Regions from separate parts of the Massilia sp. SYSU DXS3249 genome, predicted to be linked through region 2. Evidence: predicted binding sites of a transcription regulator. Region 2 holds the regulator's gene; the other holds the start of a gene.
What was found. Region 2 encodes sigma-54, which starts transcription at its own class of promoters, with help from an activator protein. Its sites were predicted from a motif close to TGGCANGNAANCTGCTTT; they were not measured.
Positions count from the first base shown of each region.

Region 1: ACWCIA_RS04040 (PEP-CTERM sorting domain-containing protein) is a predicted target of sigma-54. The motif match lies at 5,038-5,055, and genes of this name have one in related genera.

Region 1 is NZ_JBSIPX010000002.1:389,463-397,309, forward strand. It holds gene crtY (lycopene beta-cyclase CrtY) at 1-495, shown strand, start outside; gene ACWCIA_RS04010 (phytoene desaturase) at 492-1,982, shown strand; gene crtB (15-cis-phytoene synthase CrtB) at 1,979-2,950, shown strand; gene ACWCIA_RS04020 (sterol desaturase family protein) at 2,835-3,380, opposite strand; gene ACWCIA_RS04025 (DUF2141 domain-containing protein) at 3,504-3,932, shown strand; gene ACWCIA_RS04030 (hypothetical protein) at 3,961-4,284, opposite strand; gene ACWCIA_RS04035 (hypothetical protein) at 4,422-4,760, opposite strand; gene ACWCIA_RS04040 (PEP-CTERM sorting domain-containing protein) at 5,151-5,825, shown strand; gene ACWCIA_RS04045 (hypothetical protein) at 5,934-6,263, shown strand; gene ACWCIA_RS04050 (nuclear transport factor 2 family protein) at 6,304-6,768, opposite strand; gene lpdA (dihydrolipoyl dehydrogenase) at 6,971-7,847, opposite strand, start outside.
Region 2 is NZ_JBSIPX010000011.1:146,288-154,134, reverse strand. It holds gene ACWCIA_RS14580 (monovalent cation:proton antiporter-2 (CPA2) family protein) at 1-112, opposite strand, end outside; gene ACWCIA_RS14575 (KpsF/GutQ family sugar-phosphate isomerase) at 228-1,250, shown strand; gene ACWCIA_RS14570 (KdsC family phosphatase) at 1,250-1,783, shown strand; gene lptC (LPS export ABC transporter periplasmic protein LptC) at 1,809-2,408, shown strand; gene lptA (lipopolysaccharide transport periplasmic protein LptA) at 2,424-3,041, shown strand; gene lptB (LPS export ABC transporter ATP-binding protein) at 3,041-3,802, shown strand; gene ACWCIA_RS14550 (RNA polymerase factor sigma-54) at 3,825-5,294, shown strand; gene hpf (ribosome hibernation-promoting factor, HPF/YfiA family) at 5,355-5,708, shown strand; gene ACWCIA_RS14540 (enoyl-CoA hydratase/isomerase family protein) at 5,823-6,908, shown strand; gene rapZ (RNase adapter RapZ) at 6,957-7,823, opposite strand.

The DNA.
Region 1 (7,847 bases), on a different contig from region 2:
TGGCGCATCGAGGAAGTCATCCGCGAAGAACACGGCTCGCTGCCGATCGTGCTGGCGGGCGACATCGACGGCTTCTGGGCCGACCTCGACGGCCAGCCCTGTTCCGGCCTGCGCGCCGGCCTGTTCCACGCGACCACCGGCTACTCGCTGCCGCATGCGGTGCGCCTGGCGGAACGCATCGCGCGCCTGGGCGACCTGTCGGCGCCCGCCCTGTTCGCCGCCATCCGCGACGAAGCACAAGCCGAATGGCGCAGCCAGCGCTTCTTCCGCCTGCTCAACCGCATGCTGTTTTTGGCCGGCAGCGCCGACAGGCGCTGGGTCGTGATGCAGCGTTTTTACCGGCTGCCGGCGCCCCTGATCGCACGCTTTTATGCCGGGCGCCTGCGCCTGGCGGACAAGGCGCGCGTCCTCACCGGCAAACCTCCCGTACCCGTGCGCCAGGCCATGTCTGCCGCATGCAAGATCCATCCGAACCAGATCAGGAATTCCGAATGAATGCTTCGAAAAAAGCTGTGGTGGTCGGCGCCGGCTTCGGCGGGCTGGCCCTGGCGATCCGCCTGCAGGCCAGCGGCATGCAGACCACGCTGCTGGAAAAGCGCGACAAGCCCGGCGGACGCGCCTACGTCTACGAAGACCAGGGCTTCGTGTTCGACGCCGGCCCGACCGTCATCACCGATCCGTCCTGTATCGAAGAACTGTTCGCGGCCGCCGGCAAGCGCATTGAAGACTATGTCGAGATGCTGCCGGTCGCGCCCTTCTACCGCCTGTGCTGGGAAGACGGCAGCCACTTCGACTACGCCAACGACCAGGAAGCGCTCGACCGCCAGATCCACGCGCGCAACCCGGCCGACGTCGCCGGCTACGCCCGCTTCCTCGCCTATTCGAAAGCCGTGTTCGAGGAGGGTTACGTCAAGCTCGGCACGATTCCTTTCCTGTCCTTCCGCGACATGATCGGCGCCGGCCCGCAGCTGGCGCGCCTGCAGGCCTGGCGCAGCGTCTACAGCATGGTGTCGCGCTTCGTCCAGGACGAGCACCTGCGCCAGGCCTTCTCTTTCCACTCTCTGCTGGTCGGCGGCAATCCCTTCGCCACCTCGTCGATCTACACCCTGATCCACGCACTCGAGCGGCGCTGGGGCGTGTGGTTCCCGCGCGGCGGCACCGGGGCACTGGTAAAAGCCCTGGTGCGCCTGTTCGAGGACATCGGCGGGCGCATCGAGCTCAATGCGCCGGTGGCGCAGATCGAAACGAGCGGCAACCGGGTGTCCGGCGTGCGCCTCGAGGATGGGCGCCTGTTCCCGGCCGACGCGGTTGCCTCGAACGCCGACGTGGTCCATACCTACAAGTCCTTGCTGGGCCAGCACCCGCGCGGCGTGAGCGAGGCGGCCAGTCTCGGCAAGAAGCGCTTTTCGAATTCGCTGTTCGTGCTCTACTTCGGGCTCGACCACCATCATTCGCAACTGCAGCACCACACGGTCTGCTTCGGGCCGCGCTACCAGGGACTGATCGACGAGATTTTCAAGGGCGACACCCTGGCCGAGGATTTTTCGCTCTACCTGCACGCACCCTGCGTCACCGATCCGTCGCTGGCGCCACCCGGCTGCGGCAGCCACTACGTGCTGGCGCCGGTGCCCCATCTCGGCAATGCGCCGATCGACTGGGAAGTCGAAGGCCCGCTCTACCGCGACCGCATCTTCGACTATCTCGAAAAGCGCTACATGCCGGGCCTGCGCAGCCAGCTCGTCACCAGCCGCATTTTTACGCCCTTCGACTTCCGCGACCAGCTCAACGCCCACGTCGGCTCGGCCTTCTCGCTCGAACCCATCCTCACGCAAAGTGCCTGGTTCCGCCCGCACAACCGCGACAAGGAGCTCGGCAACCTCTACCTGGTCGGCGCCGGCACGCACCCCGGCGCCGGGGTGCCGGGCGTGATCGGTTCGGCCAAGGCCACGGCCGGCCTGATGATCGAGGAGGCGCTGGCATGAGCGAGGCGCTGCTGGAGCATGCGACCGAAACCATCAAGGTCGGCTCGAAGAGTTTTGCGGCGGCGGCCAGGCTGTTCGACCCCGCCACCCGGCGCAGCGTGCTGATGCTCTACGCCTGGTGCCGCCATTGCGACGATGTGGTCGACGGCCAGGAACTGGGGCTCAATACCGTCGCGCCCAGCCCGCACGATGCCGCACGCGAGCTGATGGTGCTGCGCGAGCAGACCACGCGCGCCTATGCGGGCGACGCCATGCACGACCCGGCCTTTGCCGCCTTCCAGGAAGTCGCGCTGCGCCACGCCATCGAGCCGCGCTTCGCCTTCGATCACCTGGACGGCTTCGCGATGGATGTCGAGGGCGCGCGCTACGAAACGATCGAGGACACGCTGCGCTACTGCTATCACGTGGCCGGCGTCGTCGGCCTGATGATGGCCTCGATCATGGGCGCGAAGGACCCGGCGGTGCTCGACCGCGCCTGCGACCTCGGGCTGGCCTTCCAGCTGACGAACATCGCGCGCGACATCGTCGAGGACGCCCGCAACGGGCGCTGCTACCTGCCGGCCGAGTGGCTGCGCGAGGCGGGCATTTCCCTCGATGAAGTTGCCCTGCCGCGCCACCGCGTGCCGCTGGCGAAGGTGGCGGCGCGCCTGGTCGACCATGCGGAACCGTATTACGACTCGGCGGCCGTCGGCGTCCAGGCCCTGCCCTTGCGTTCGGCCTGGGCGATCGCCACCGCGCGCAACGTGTACCGGCAAATCGGGATCGAGGTCAAGGCACGCGGACCGCGCGCCTGGGACGAGCGGGTCGGCACCTCCAAGGCCACCAAGCTGTGGCTGCTGGCGAAGGGCGGCGTCAGCGCGCTTGCTTCGCGTGCCGGCGCGGCGCAGGAGCGTCCTGCGCATCTGTGGCAGCGTCCGGGTGCTGCTTCTGGAGCGCCCCGCCATGCAGCGCCTGCAACTGCCGTTTGAGGGTGGCGACCGGCGGCGCGTACAGGAAGCCGAAGGACACCGCGCCATCCTTGCCCGGCACCGCATGGTGCAGGCGGTGCGCCTGGTAGATGCGCTTGGCGTAACCGCTGCGCGGTACGATGTGGAAGGGCCAGCGCCGGTGCACCAGCCCGTCGTGCGCGACGAAGTACAGCAGGCCATAGGCCGTCATGCCAACGCCGATCCACTGCAGCGGCCAGGCGCCTTTGCCGCCGAAATACACGAGGACGGTCGCCACGACCGCGAACACGACGGCATACAGGTCGTTCTTCTCGAACCAGCCTGTCCTCGGCTCGTGGTGCGAGCGATGCCAGCCCCAGCCGAAGCCGTGCATGACGTACTTGTGCACGACGATGGAAAACACTTCCATCAGCACGATGGTGGCCACGACGATGAGCGTATTGAGCAGCATGGATGCAGCGGGTGCGCAGGAAAAAGAGATAGCAACAGCCTACCATAGGGGCATGCGCGCACGGCTCCGGTGTGTCCTGCAGCGCCGGCCTAATTCACAACAATTTGGAGAAGGAAAAACGCAATGATGTATTTGTCCCGCCCCGTCCTGTCGCGCCTCCTCGGCGGCGCCCTGCTCCTGCCTGTCCTCACCGCCTCGGCCGGCAACATCGAAGTCCGGGTCTCGGGGATCACGGCCGCGAAGGGCAAGGTCAACGTCGCCGTCTGCGACAAGGAACGCTTCCTGAAGCAATGCGCCCACAGCGCCTCGGCGCCGGCCCGCGCCGGCGAAACCACCGTCGTCGTCAAGGACGTGCCCCCGGGCACCTGGGCGGTGCTCGCCTACCAGGACGAAAACGATAATGGCGAACTCGACCGCAACCTGGTCGGCATCCCGAAGGAACCCTACGGTTTCAGCCGCGACGCGCGCAGCAAGTTCGGCCCGCCCCGCTTCGAGGACGCCCTGATCGAGCTGGGCGACGCGCCGCTCGTCACCAGTGTGCGCCTGCGCTAAGACCTGACGTCAGGGCCACGAACGCGCTTCAGGCCGTGGCCGACGCATCCCGGTGGTTCGGCTGCACGCCGCCGTCGAGCACGCGCATCAGGAAGTGCACCCTGCGCGGCGCGCGGTGCCGCTCGTGGATGTCGCGCGTCAGCACCTCGACCCGGCGCGGCTGCATCGCCAGCTGGCGCACGTCGATGGTCTCGTCGGCCGGCGCGTGCCCCGTGAGCTGTTCCGCCAGGTGCTGGGCGACGGTGCCGTGCAGCGTGACCGGCACGCCGTTCATGGTCGTCTTCAGCTCGAAGGCGCGCGATTCGGGCAGGACGAAGACCGTCCCGACGTATTCTTTGCCGTGCTCTTCCATGTCAGTCTCCTGTGACACGCAATGGTGCGCTGGCGCGGTTTTCAAACCCGCCTGAACGCTACTTCATCATAGCAAGCGCGCGCCTGAGCGCAATGTGAGAATCACTGGCGGCGCGCAGCCCGGCTGCCGACCGGCCGTCAGCCGAGGCGCGGCTGCCGCAGATGCAGGGCGACGGCAGCAGGCTGCACCTCGCTGTCGAAGTCCAGCTGCGCGATCCGGTGCATCACCTCCGCCAGGTCCTGCCTGCCCGCGCCGCCTTCGAAATGGATTTCGACCTCGACGACGATATCGCCGGCGCCATGACCCGTCGTGGAATGGATGGCGACGACCCGGTGCAGCTTCGCCAGGGCGCGTTCGACCAGGCTGGTCAACCCGCGTTCCACCTGTTCGGCCGAGTTTCCGGGAACGTGGTACTGAACCAGCATGACGGGCAGCGGCGGCTGGGCGGCAAGTCCCTTCCCGGCGGTCGTGAGCATGAGAATACCTAAGGCAAAGTGTCGTCTGGACAGCAAGGAGAACCTCATCTGTGTCTACGCGGGCTGGGCAAGACTAACATACCCAGCAAGCACTGAACTCATCTGTTGAAAGTGGCTAACTCTGCCTGATGCCTCAATACTTTCATTTCCAACGGCAACGCTACATTTCCTAGCGGTTACTCAAAAAAGACTACTTATTGTCGAGTAAATTTACATGCTGTGTTCGCTAGCGCACAAAGAAGTGCGTAAACCAATGATTACAAAAGAATCGTTACCCTGGCATGCAAAATGCATAGTGGGCTCTGCCGTAAATACGGCTTCCAACACACTCAATAGGGGAAAAAAATGCATTCTTTGTTACGCTCCGTTCTGTTGCCCGTCCTCCTGGGAATGGCTTCCCTCTCGGCGAACGCCACCACCGTCACCGTATTCGGCTCGCTCACCGACGGCCTGGATAATTACAACGCTGTCGTGGACGCCGCAGGCGCCACTGCGACGCACGACAAGCTGGAAAACCTGGTCGGTGGCGACAGTATCACGCGCGGTTCGTACACGCTGACGCGCACCAGCGGGGGCTTCCTCTCGCCTACCACCTACGGCAACCTGTCCGGCCAGGTCATCGATATCTCGCCGTTCGGCGCGACCGGCAATGGTTCCATCGCCAGCGGCGTCACCCTGACGTTCAACTCGGCCGTCAATGCGATCGGCTTCGAAGTCGGCGACTGGGGCACCTGCTGCCAGCCGTCCGCACTGTATATTTCCTTCGATGACGGCGCGCCGATCCAGGTCGGCATGTCGGAAGTGTTCGGCGACGTGTTCTTCGATGGCCTTGCCGAGGTATTCGTCGGCGCATTCGACGACACGTCGTCGTTCACCAAAGTGCAGTTCTGGGGTGACGGCGTGGGTGAGTTCCTGGTCTTCGGCGGCACCATCCACTACGCGCTGCTCGACGAGGGCAGCCTGCCGCCTCCGAGCGACGTACCGGAACCGGCGTCCCTGGCCTTGCTTGGCCTCGGGGCGATGGGACTGGGCGCTGCGCGCCGCCGTGCACGCCGCAATGCCTGACAGGCTTTCGCTCTGACCCGGGTCACATGATGTCGTGAGCGAACAGGAGGCCGCAGGCATGCGGCCTCCTGACTGTACCGGTCCGCTGAAGGAAACCAAGGAACAGACATGAAAGAACCGAACATGGCGGCCGCGTCGAATCCACCTTCGCGGGCCCCTGGCGCAGGAGCGCCGATGCCCCACTTCGACCGGCTCAATGAGCACTTGCGCGCCATCGTCCAGCGCGGACTGGTGCTCGACCTTGAATGTGGCGCAATCAATGCGTGGATTTTCATGAAGGACCACGGAGTGAACGAAAGCACCATCCTGCGCGTGCTCGCCCATCCGGAGCGGCGCAGGATGTCCGACGCACACGCAGTCCGGCAGGCGCGCAGCGATGGACTTCCACTCCGGACACGGCGATTCGAGCGCATCGCGTCAGGGGCGTTCCGGGACTAGCGGTATGGCATGGGCCGGCTTGACCCAGGCCTCCCACGCTTCAATGCCCGTAGCTGAGCACCCGCAGCAGCTTCCATTGGCCATCCTCGCGCTCCCACACCATCGAGAAGCCGTACACGCCGCACTCTTCCGGCGCCGTCGCCGATGGCTTGTTGCAGAAGCGATGCTTGCCGATGTGCATGGCGTGGTTCGGGCCGGCGGGGAAGACTTCGACGGTGTCTGGCATCACTTCGCGCCGGATGCGGTTCGGCGCCGCAAAATTGCGTTCGAAGATGGCGATGTTCTGGGCATAGTCGGTCAGTCCGCTGCGGTCGTGATAGAACTCGAGGCGCGGGCTGAAGCCGGCCTTCAGCGGCCCGATGTCGCGCGCGTTCAGCCCCCCGAACAGGCGCGCGTCGGCTGCCGTGATCTCGGCCTTCAGCTGTGCCGGCGGCACATCCTCGGCAAGCGCGGGCGCCATGCCGCCGAGCGCGGCCAGGCACGCCGCAGCCAGTATTTTCTTCATGCTGTCCTCCGTGGTAGGGAAAACGGCACTATGCCAAGTTGGCATCCCTGTGCGCACGCGCTATCGGACGAATCGACATGCGGTGCGGACGAACGGTGGGAAAGCAGCTGCCAGCCGGGCAGTAACCCTCGGTTTCTCGACGTGGCTGAACACAAAAACGGGACCCTCAGGTCCCGTTACGATGACTGCGTCAGGTTGACGCTCAGCGCTTGCGCGCCGGTGGCAAGTCCGTGCAGACGCCCTTGTACACTTCCGCCGCCATGCCGATCGACTCGCCCAGGGTCGGGTGCGGGTGGATCGTCTTGCCGATGTCGACGCCGTCGGCGCCCATCTCGATGGCCAGCGCGATCTCGCCGATCATGTCGCCGGCATTCGTGCCGACGATGGTGCCGCCGATGATGCGGTGGGTTTCGGCGTCGAACAGCAGCTTGGTGAAGCCTTCGTCGCGGCCGTTGGCGACCGCGCGGCCGCTGGCGTTCCACGGGAAGTGGCCCTTCTCGACCTTGATGCCCTTCTGCTTGGCTTCGTCTTCGGTGAGGCCGGCCCACGCCACTTCCGGATCGGTGTAGGCCACCGACGGAATGACCTTCGCGTCGAAGTAAGCCTTCTCGCCAAACGCCGCTTCCGCCGCGACGTGCGCCTCGTGCACCGCCTTGTGGGCCAGCATCGGCTGGCCGACCAGGTCGCCGATGGCGAAGATGTGCGGCACGTTGGTGCGCATCTGGCCGTCCACGCCGATGAAGCCGCGGTCGGTCACCGCCACGCCGGCCTTGTCGGCCGCGATCTTCTTGCCGTTCGGGCTGCGGCCGACGGCCACCAGCACCAGGTCGTACAGCTGCGGTTCCGGTGCGGCCACGCCTGCCTCGGCCGACTCGAAGGTCACCTTGATGCCTTCAGGGAGGGCTTCCACGCCGACGGTCTTCGTCTTGAGCATGATGTTGTCGAAGCGGTGCGCGTTGTACTTCTGCCAGACTTTCACCGCCTCGCGGTCGGCGCCCTGCATCAGGCCGTCCATCATTTCGACGACGTCGATGCGCGCGCCGAGGGTCGAGTACACGGTCGCCATTTCCAGGCCGATG
Region 2 (7,847 bases):
CGCCCACGGCCAGGTAGCCCAGCATCGGCGGCAGGTGCAGCGAGCGGAACACGACCACGCCAAGCACGGCGCTGCCGAGCAGCAGGAGGGTCAGTTCGAGGCCGGATGCCATTCGTTCGTTAAATAGGGATAACTTTGTGTTAAATAAAGGTAACTTTGTGTAAGCAACGCGTTGTTTGATACGTCTGGCAAGTTTTTTGCTTTCCCAATTCGTTTATACTTCCGGGATGAGTGTAACCGATGAAAAAACAATGCTGAACAGTTTTGACGAGAACCAGTCGCGGCGCGTAATGGCGCTGGCGCGCGAGACGCTGGCGATCGAAGCCGAAGCCATTTCCGCCGTCCACGCCCGCCTCGATGCCGACGACAGCCTGGTGCGCGCCGTCGCCGTCCTCTACGCCTGCACGGGGCGCGTCGTGGTCTCGGGCATGGGCAAGTCCGGCCACATCGCGCGCAAGATCGCGGCGACCCTGGCCTCGACCGGCACCCCGGCCATGTTCGTGCACCCGGGCGAAGCCGCCCACGGCGACCTCGGCATGGTGACCGCGCAGGACGTGTTCATCGCCATCTCGAATTCCGGCGAATCGTCGGAGCTGATGGACATCCTGCCGGTCGTGAAACGCATGGGCGCGCCCCTGATCGCGATGACCGGCAAGCCGCAGTCGCGCCTGGCCCTGCTGGCCGACGTCCACCTCGACATCTCGGTGGCGAAGGAAGCCTGCCCGCTGAACCTGGCGCCGACCGCCAGCACCACCGTCACGCTGGCCCTGGGCGACGCGCTGGCCGTCGCGCTGCTCGATGTGCGCGGCTTCAAGGAAGAAGATTTCGCGCGCTCGCACCCGGGCGGCGCCCTCGGCCGCCGCCTGCTGACCCACGTGCGCGACGTGATGCGCAGCGGCGAGGCCATCCCGGCCGTCGCGCCGGACGTGCCGCTGGCCCGGGCCCTGCTCGAGGTGAGCCAGAAAGGCATGGGCATGACCGCCATCGTCGACGGGCAGAACCGTCCGCTGGGCGTGTTCACCGACGGCGACCTGCGCCGCCTGATCGAGCGCCAGCAGGACTTCACGCAGCTGCTCATCAGCGACGTCATGCACGTCGGCGCACGCACCGTGCACCCCGACCAGCTGGCGGTGGACGCGGTCGCGATCATGGAAGAATTCCGCATCAACCAGATGCTGGTGGTCGATTCGAACGGCGTGCTGGTCGGCGCGCTGCACATCCACGACCTGACCCGCGCAAAGGTGATCTGATGATGACTCCCTTGGCCCATGTGGAACGCGCCGCGCGCGTGAAAGTCATGATCTTCGACGTCGACGGCATCCTCACCGACGGCAGCCTGACCTATGGTCCGGACGGCGAAGTCACCAAGACCTTCAACGTGCTCGACGGCCTGGGCATCCAGCTGCTGCAAAAGACGGGCGTGGCCACCGCCATCATCAGCGCGCGCAAATCGCCGATCGTCAATGCCCGTGCAAAGGACCTGGGCATCACCCACGTCTGGCAGGGTTTTCACGACAAGCGCATCGCGTTCGCCGAACTGCTGGCGCAGACCGGGCTCGCCGCCGAGCAGTGCGGCTACATCGGCGACGACGTGATCGACCTGCCGCTCTTGAGCAAGGTCGGCTTTGCCGTCACCGTACCGACCGGCCACCCCGAGGTGCAGCACCGCGCCCATTACGTCACTAAAGCAGGTGGCGGGCGCGGCGCCGTGCGCGAGGTCTGCGACCTCGTGATGCGCGCCCAGGGGACCTACGAGCAGGCGCTGGCGCCATATTTTGCGTGAGTAGACAAGAACCATGGCGACCTACGTGAACAAACGCACCGCGCACCGCTGGCGCACGCTGGGGCTGATGCTCACCGCCGTGTTTTTCGCCTTTGGCAGTTTCTGGCTGCTGCAGGCGATCCAGTCGGAAGACCCGGTCGCCGGCGGCAATGCCGCCAACGAACCCGACTACATCGTCGAGAACTTCAGTTTCGTGCGCATGACCGAGACCGGCTCGCCGCGCTACGTCATGTCCGGCGAGCGCCTGGTGCACCATCCAGGCCCGGACATGTCGGAAGTGACCCGGCCCGTGGTCGAGAGCATGGCGCCGGGCCGCCCGCGCATGACGATGAACGCCGAACGCGGCCAGGTCTTCCATGGCGAGAACCGCGTCGAACTGATGGGCAAGGTCGACATCCTGCGCCCGGCCACGCCGACCAGCGAGAAGCTGCACGCCCAGACCGATGCGCTGACCGTGCTGGCCGACGACGAGATCGTCAAGACGAACCGCCCGGTACGCATGACGCTCGGCGCTTCCTCGGTCGACGCTGTCGGTTTGCATGCGGTGAACCCGACCCAGAAGATGCACCTCGGCGGGCGCGGGAAGATCGTCTATCCGCCGCGCCAAAACACGCCCACCCAATAACAGGAACGAGAACACATGAAAAAATTGCTTGCCGCCGCCTTCCTTTCGCTGCTGTCGCTGTCGGCCACGGCCGAGAAGGCGGACTCGCTCAAGCAGGCCGTCGTCGAATTCGACTCGCTCGACGTGGACGAAGTCACGCAGACGCGCATCCTGACCGGCAACGTCGTCGTCACCCGCGGCACGCTGCTGCTCAAGTCCGACCGCGCCCTGGTCAAGGAAACGCCCGAAGGCTACATGAGCGTGACGCTGACCTCGAATCCGGGCCGCGTGGCGACCTTCCGCCAGAAGCGCGACGGCGGGCCCGACCTGTGGGTCGAGGGCCAGGCCGAGCGCATCGAATACGAGGAGCGCGAGGAACTGGTGAAGCTGTTCTCGAAGGCGGTCGTGAAGGAGCTCGAAAACGGGCGCATGACGAACGAACTGGTCGGCCCCTACATCTCCTACGACAACCGCCGCGAAGTGGCGACCGTGCGCAACGACCCGAGCGGCCAGACCAAGGCCGGCGGCGGCCGCGGCACCCTGATCATCGCACCGCGCCGCACCGGCGCGGCAGCCCCCGCAGCGGCAGCGCCGACTGCACGCGCAGGCACCACGCCCGCGGCACCGGCACCGGCACCAGCAGGAAAGAAATAATGAAGGATGACCACGACAACCGCAGTACCCTGGTCGTGCGGGGCCTGCAAAAGAGCTACGGCAAGCGCCTGGTGGTGCGCGACGTCTCGCTCGAGGTGGGCTGCGGCGAAGTCGTCGGCCTGCTCGGGCCGAACGGCGCCGGCAAGACGACCTCGTTCTACATGATCGTCGGCCTGGTGCCCTCGGACGCCGGCACCATCGAAATCAACGGCACCGACATTTCCAGCCTGCCGATCCACCGCCGCGCGGTGCTCGGCCTGTCCTACCTGCCGCAGGAAGCGTCGGTGTTCCGCAAGCTGACGGTGGAGGACAACATCCGCGCCGTGCTCGAGCTGCAGCGCGACGACAACGGCAAGTCGCTGACCAAGGCCGCCATCAACGAGCGCCTCGATTCCCTGCTGGCCGAACTGCAGATCGAGAAGCTGCGCGAGAACCCGGCGCTGTCGCTGTCGGGCGGCGAGCGCCGCCGCGTGGAGATCGCGCGCGCGCTGGCGACCAATCCGCGCTTCGTGCTGCTCGACGAACCGTTTGCAGGTGTCGACCCGATCGCCGTGATCGAGATCCAGCGCATCGTGCGCTTCCTGAAGGAGCGCGGCATCGGCGTCCTGATCACCGACCACAACGTGCGCGAGACGCTCGGCATCTGCGACCGCGCCTACATCATCAACCAGGGCGCCGTGCTGGCTTCCGGGCGCCCTGACGACATCATCGCCGACGAGTCGGTACGACGCGTCTACCTCGGCGAACACTTCCGCATGTGACCACGGAACGAACAGCCGCACCATGAAACAATCCCTGCAACTCCGGACTTCGCAGCACCTGGCGCTCACGCCGCAGCTTCAGCAGTCGATCCGCCTGCTGCAGTTGTCCACGCTCGAACTGCACCAGGAGATCGAGCAGATCCTCTCCGATAATCCGCTGCTCGAGCGGATCGACGACCCGCTCGACAATTCCGTGCGCCTGCTGGCCGACGGCGCCATCAACGATGCGCCGGCCCAGCAGCCCGACGCGCCGGCGCCGGGGCAGGAAGAAAGCGCCGCGCCCGCGGACAATGGCGACGGGCTCGACGGCGGCGGCGACGTCGAGCGCGGCGAGGCCGACGACTGGGGCGACGCCCCGCGCGCCTCGGGCAGCGAGGGCGACGACGACGGCCGGCCGCAGCTGGGCGCGATCGGCGTCACGCTGCGCGAGCACCTGTCGGAACAGATCCGGGTCACCGCCGTCAGCGCGCGCGACCGCGCCCTGGCCGAACTGGTGATCGACGCCATCGACGACAACGGCTACCTGGAAGAGCAGCTCGACGAGATCCATGCCCGCCTGCCGGAGGAGCTGGAAGTGGAGATGGACGAGCTGCGCTGCGCGCTGGCGCTGGTGCAGAGCCTCGATCCGGTCGGCGTCGGCGCGCGCAGCGCCAGCGAGTGCCTGGCCTTGCAGATCCGGCAGATGCCCGGCGTCCCGCTGGTGACGCGGCGCATGGCTTTGAAGATCGTCGAGGGTTACCTGAGCTGGTTCGCCCAGCGCGAATTCAACAAGCTGAAAAAGGCGCTCGACTGCGACGACGAAGACCTGCGCGAAGCGCAGGCCGTGATCCGCCAGTGCAATCCGCACCCGGGCGCGGCCTTTGCGTCGAGCACCTCGGACTACGTGGTTCCGGACGTTATCGTCCGCAAGACGGCCTCCGGCTGGAGCGTGATGCTGAACCACGAAGTCATGCCGCGCCTGCGCGTCAACAATGTCTACGCGGCCCTGCTCAAGCAGGGCAAGGGCGAGGGCCAGATGAGCGCGCAGCTGCAGGAAGCGAAGTGGCTCATCAAGAACATGCGCCAGCGCTTCGACACGATCCTGCGTGTTTCCCAGGCAATCGTCGAGCGTCAGCGCAACTTTTTCAGCCATGGCGCGGTTGCCATGCGTCCCCTTGTGCTTCGCGAGATAGCTGATACACTAGGCCTACACGAGAGCACAATTTCTCGCGTAACAACTCAAAAATTCATGCTGACCCCGCACGGCATGTTTGAGCTGAAGTATTTCTTCGGAAGCCACGTCGCCACCGAAGCGGGGGGCGAAGCCTCGTCGACGGCGATTCGGGCGCTCATTGCGCAACTGACAGGAGCAGAGGACCCCAGGAACCCATTATCCGACAGCAAGATCGCGGAAATGCTCGGTGAACAAGGAATGGTCATCGCGCGCCGCACGGTTGCAAAATACCGCGAGGCACTCAAGATTCCTCCAGTCAGTCTCCGCAAATCCTTGTAACAGCGGCAGCCACGCGCTACCTGCGCGACCGGCCGCCGCTCCTCTTTCAAAGGAGTGTGTATGAATCTCACTATCAGCGGTCACCACCTCGATGTCACCCCCGCCATCCGTGAATACGTACAGAACAAGCTGGAACGCATCACCCGCCATTTCGATCAAGTGATCGATTCCCATGTGATCCTTGCGATCGACAATCTCACCGAAAAAGACAAAAGGCAGAAAGCCGAGATCAACTTGCGCATGTCCGGCAAGACTGTACACGTGGAAAGTGTGGCGCAAGACCTGTATGCCGCGATCGACCTGTTGATGGACAGGCTGGATCGCCAGGTGATGAAATACAAATCGATGCTGCAAAATCATAGTCACGAGGCGCTCAAGCGCCGTCCTGAAGGCGGAGAGGCTGTTGCTGTCTGATCGGCATTAAGCACCGTCTGAACGAGGGCGCCTGGAGGGCGCCCTTTTCATTTTGGCGGCACGCCGCGCACGGGCTTGGGTAGAATGCATGTCTTTCCCATAACCCTATTCACCATGACCGACCATGTCCTGACCCGCGTTGCCAACGGCACCGGCGTGATCACCCTCGACCGCCCCAAAGCCCTCAATTCGCTCTCGCTCGCCATGGTGCGGCGCCTGACCGAGACCCTGCTGGCCTGGCGCGACGACCCGGCGGTCGCTGCCGTCGTGCTCACCAGCAGCAGCGAAAAAGCCCTGTGCGCGGGCGGCGACATCCGTTTCTTCCACGACGCCGGCACGGCGACCCCGACCGGCGGCAGCGCGCTGCTGGAAGATTTCTTCACGGAAGAGTATGCGCTCAACCACCTGATCCATTTCTATCCGAAACCCTACATCTCGATCATGGATGGGGTCGTCATGGGCGGCGGCATGGGCATCGCCCAGGGCGGGCCGGATACGGGCCTGCGCATCGTCACCGACCGCATCAAGATGGCGATGCCGGAAGTGAACATCGGCCTGTTCCCGGACGTCGGCGGCAGCCATTTCCTGTCGCACGCGCCTGGCCAGCTGGGCAATTACCTGGGGCTGACGGGATTGACCATCGGCGCGGCCGACGCCCTGTATGTCGGGCTGGCGGACGTGTTCGTCCCTGGCGAGAAGCTGGGCGAGCTGAACGCGCTGGTCGAGGCGACGCCGGGTGCACAGCTGGCCGAAGCGATCCGCGCCTTTGCCGCGCCGCTCAAGGCCGGTGTAGGGCAGAGCCCCTTGGAAACGGCGCGTGCCGCGGTCGACACGCATTTCGGCGCCGGTTCGGTGCCGGCGATCATGGCCTCCCTGGCAACCGACGACAGCCCGTTCGCGCAGAAGGCCCTGGCCGCCATGCGCCAGCGTTCGCCGCTGCTGATGTGCGTGACGCACGAGATGCTGGTGCGCGGCGCCTCGCTCGGCGTGGCCGACTGCCTGCGGATGGAACGCTCGCTGGTGCGCCGCAATTTCGAGCACGGCGAAGTGCTGGAAGGCGTGCGCGCGCTGGTAATCGACAAGGACAATGCGCCGAAGTGGAATCCGCCGACGCTGGACGAGGTCACGCCTGGGATGGTGGAGCGCTTCTTCGAGCCGGTGTGGCCGGCGTATGCGCATCCGCTGCGGAATCTGGACTGAGGCGCCGTATCGTAGGGTGGGCACAAGTGCCCACCCTACAAATTCACATCAGAACGACTGCTCGCGGTGCCGCAGCACCACGCGCTCGGTCTCGCCGAAGTAGGCCGCCAGGCGCTCGGCCATGTACACCGAGCGGTGCTGCCCGCCGGTGCAGCCGACGGCGACCGTCAGGTAGCTGCGGTTGTCCGTTTTGAACGAAGGCAGCCATTTTTCGACGAACTGGCGGATATCGTTCAGCATTTCGCCGGCGCTCGGCTGGGCGTCGAGGAAGGCGATCACGGGGGCGTCCCTGCCGGTGAGCGGGCGCAGCGTGTGGTCGTAATAGGGGTTCGGGATCGCGCGCACGTCGAACACGAAGTCGGCGTCGAGGGGCACGCCGACCTTGAAGGCGAAGGACTCGAAGAACAGCGTCAGCGGCGCATGCTGCACCTCGGCCAGCTCCTTGATCCAGCCGCGCAGCTTGTTGGCCGAGGCTTCGGAGGTGTCGATCACGTGGCCGAGCTGCTCGATCGGCGCCAGGCGCTCGCGCTCTTCGGCGATGCATTCGATCAGGGTACGGCGCGAGGCCGGGTTTTCGCCCGGGCGCAGCTCGTGCGACAGCGGGTGGCTGCGGCGCGTTTCGGAAAAGCGCGCCACCAGCGAATGGGTGCTCGAGGTCAGGAACATCACCTTCAACTGGTGCCCTTGCTCTTTCAGCTCGCGCACCGTCAGCGGCAACTCGACCAGCGAATCCGAGGAGCGGGCATCGACCGCGACCGCCAGCTTGGCCGTTCCCTGGCCCGACACCGCCTTCACGACATGGGGCAGCAGGCCCGGCGGCAGGTTGTCGACGCAGTAGTAGCCTGCGTCTTCCAGGACGTTCAGGGCAACGGATTTACCCGAGCCGGAAATACCGGTGATGAGGACGATGTGCATGCCCCGATGATACCGCAACCGTAT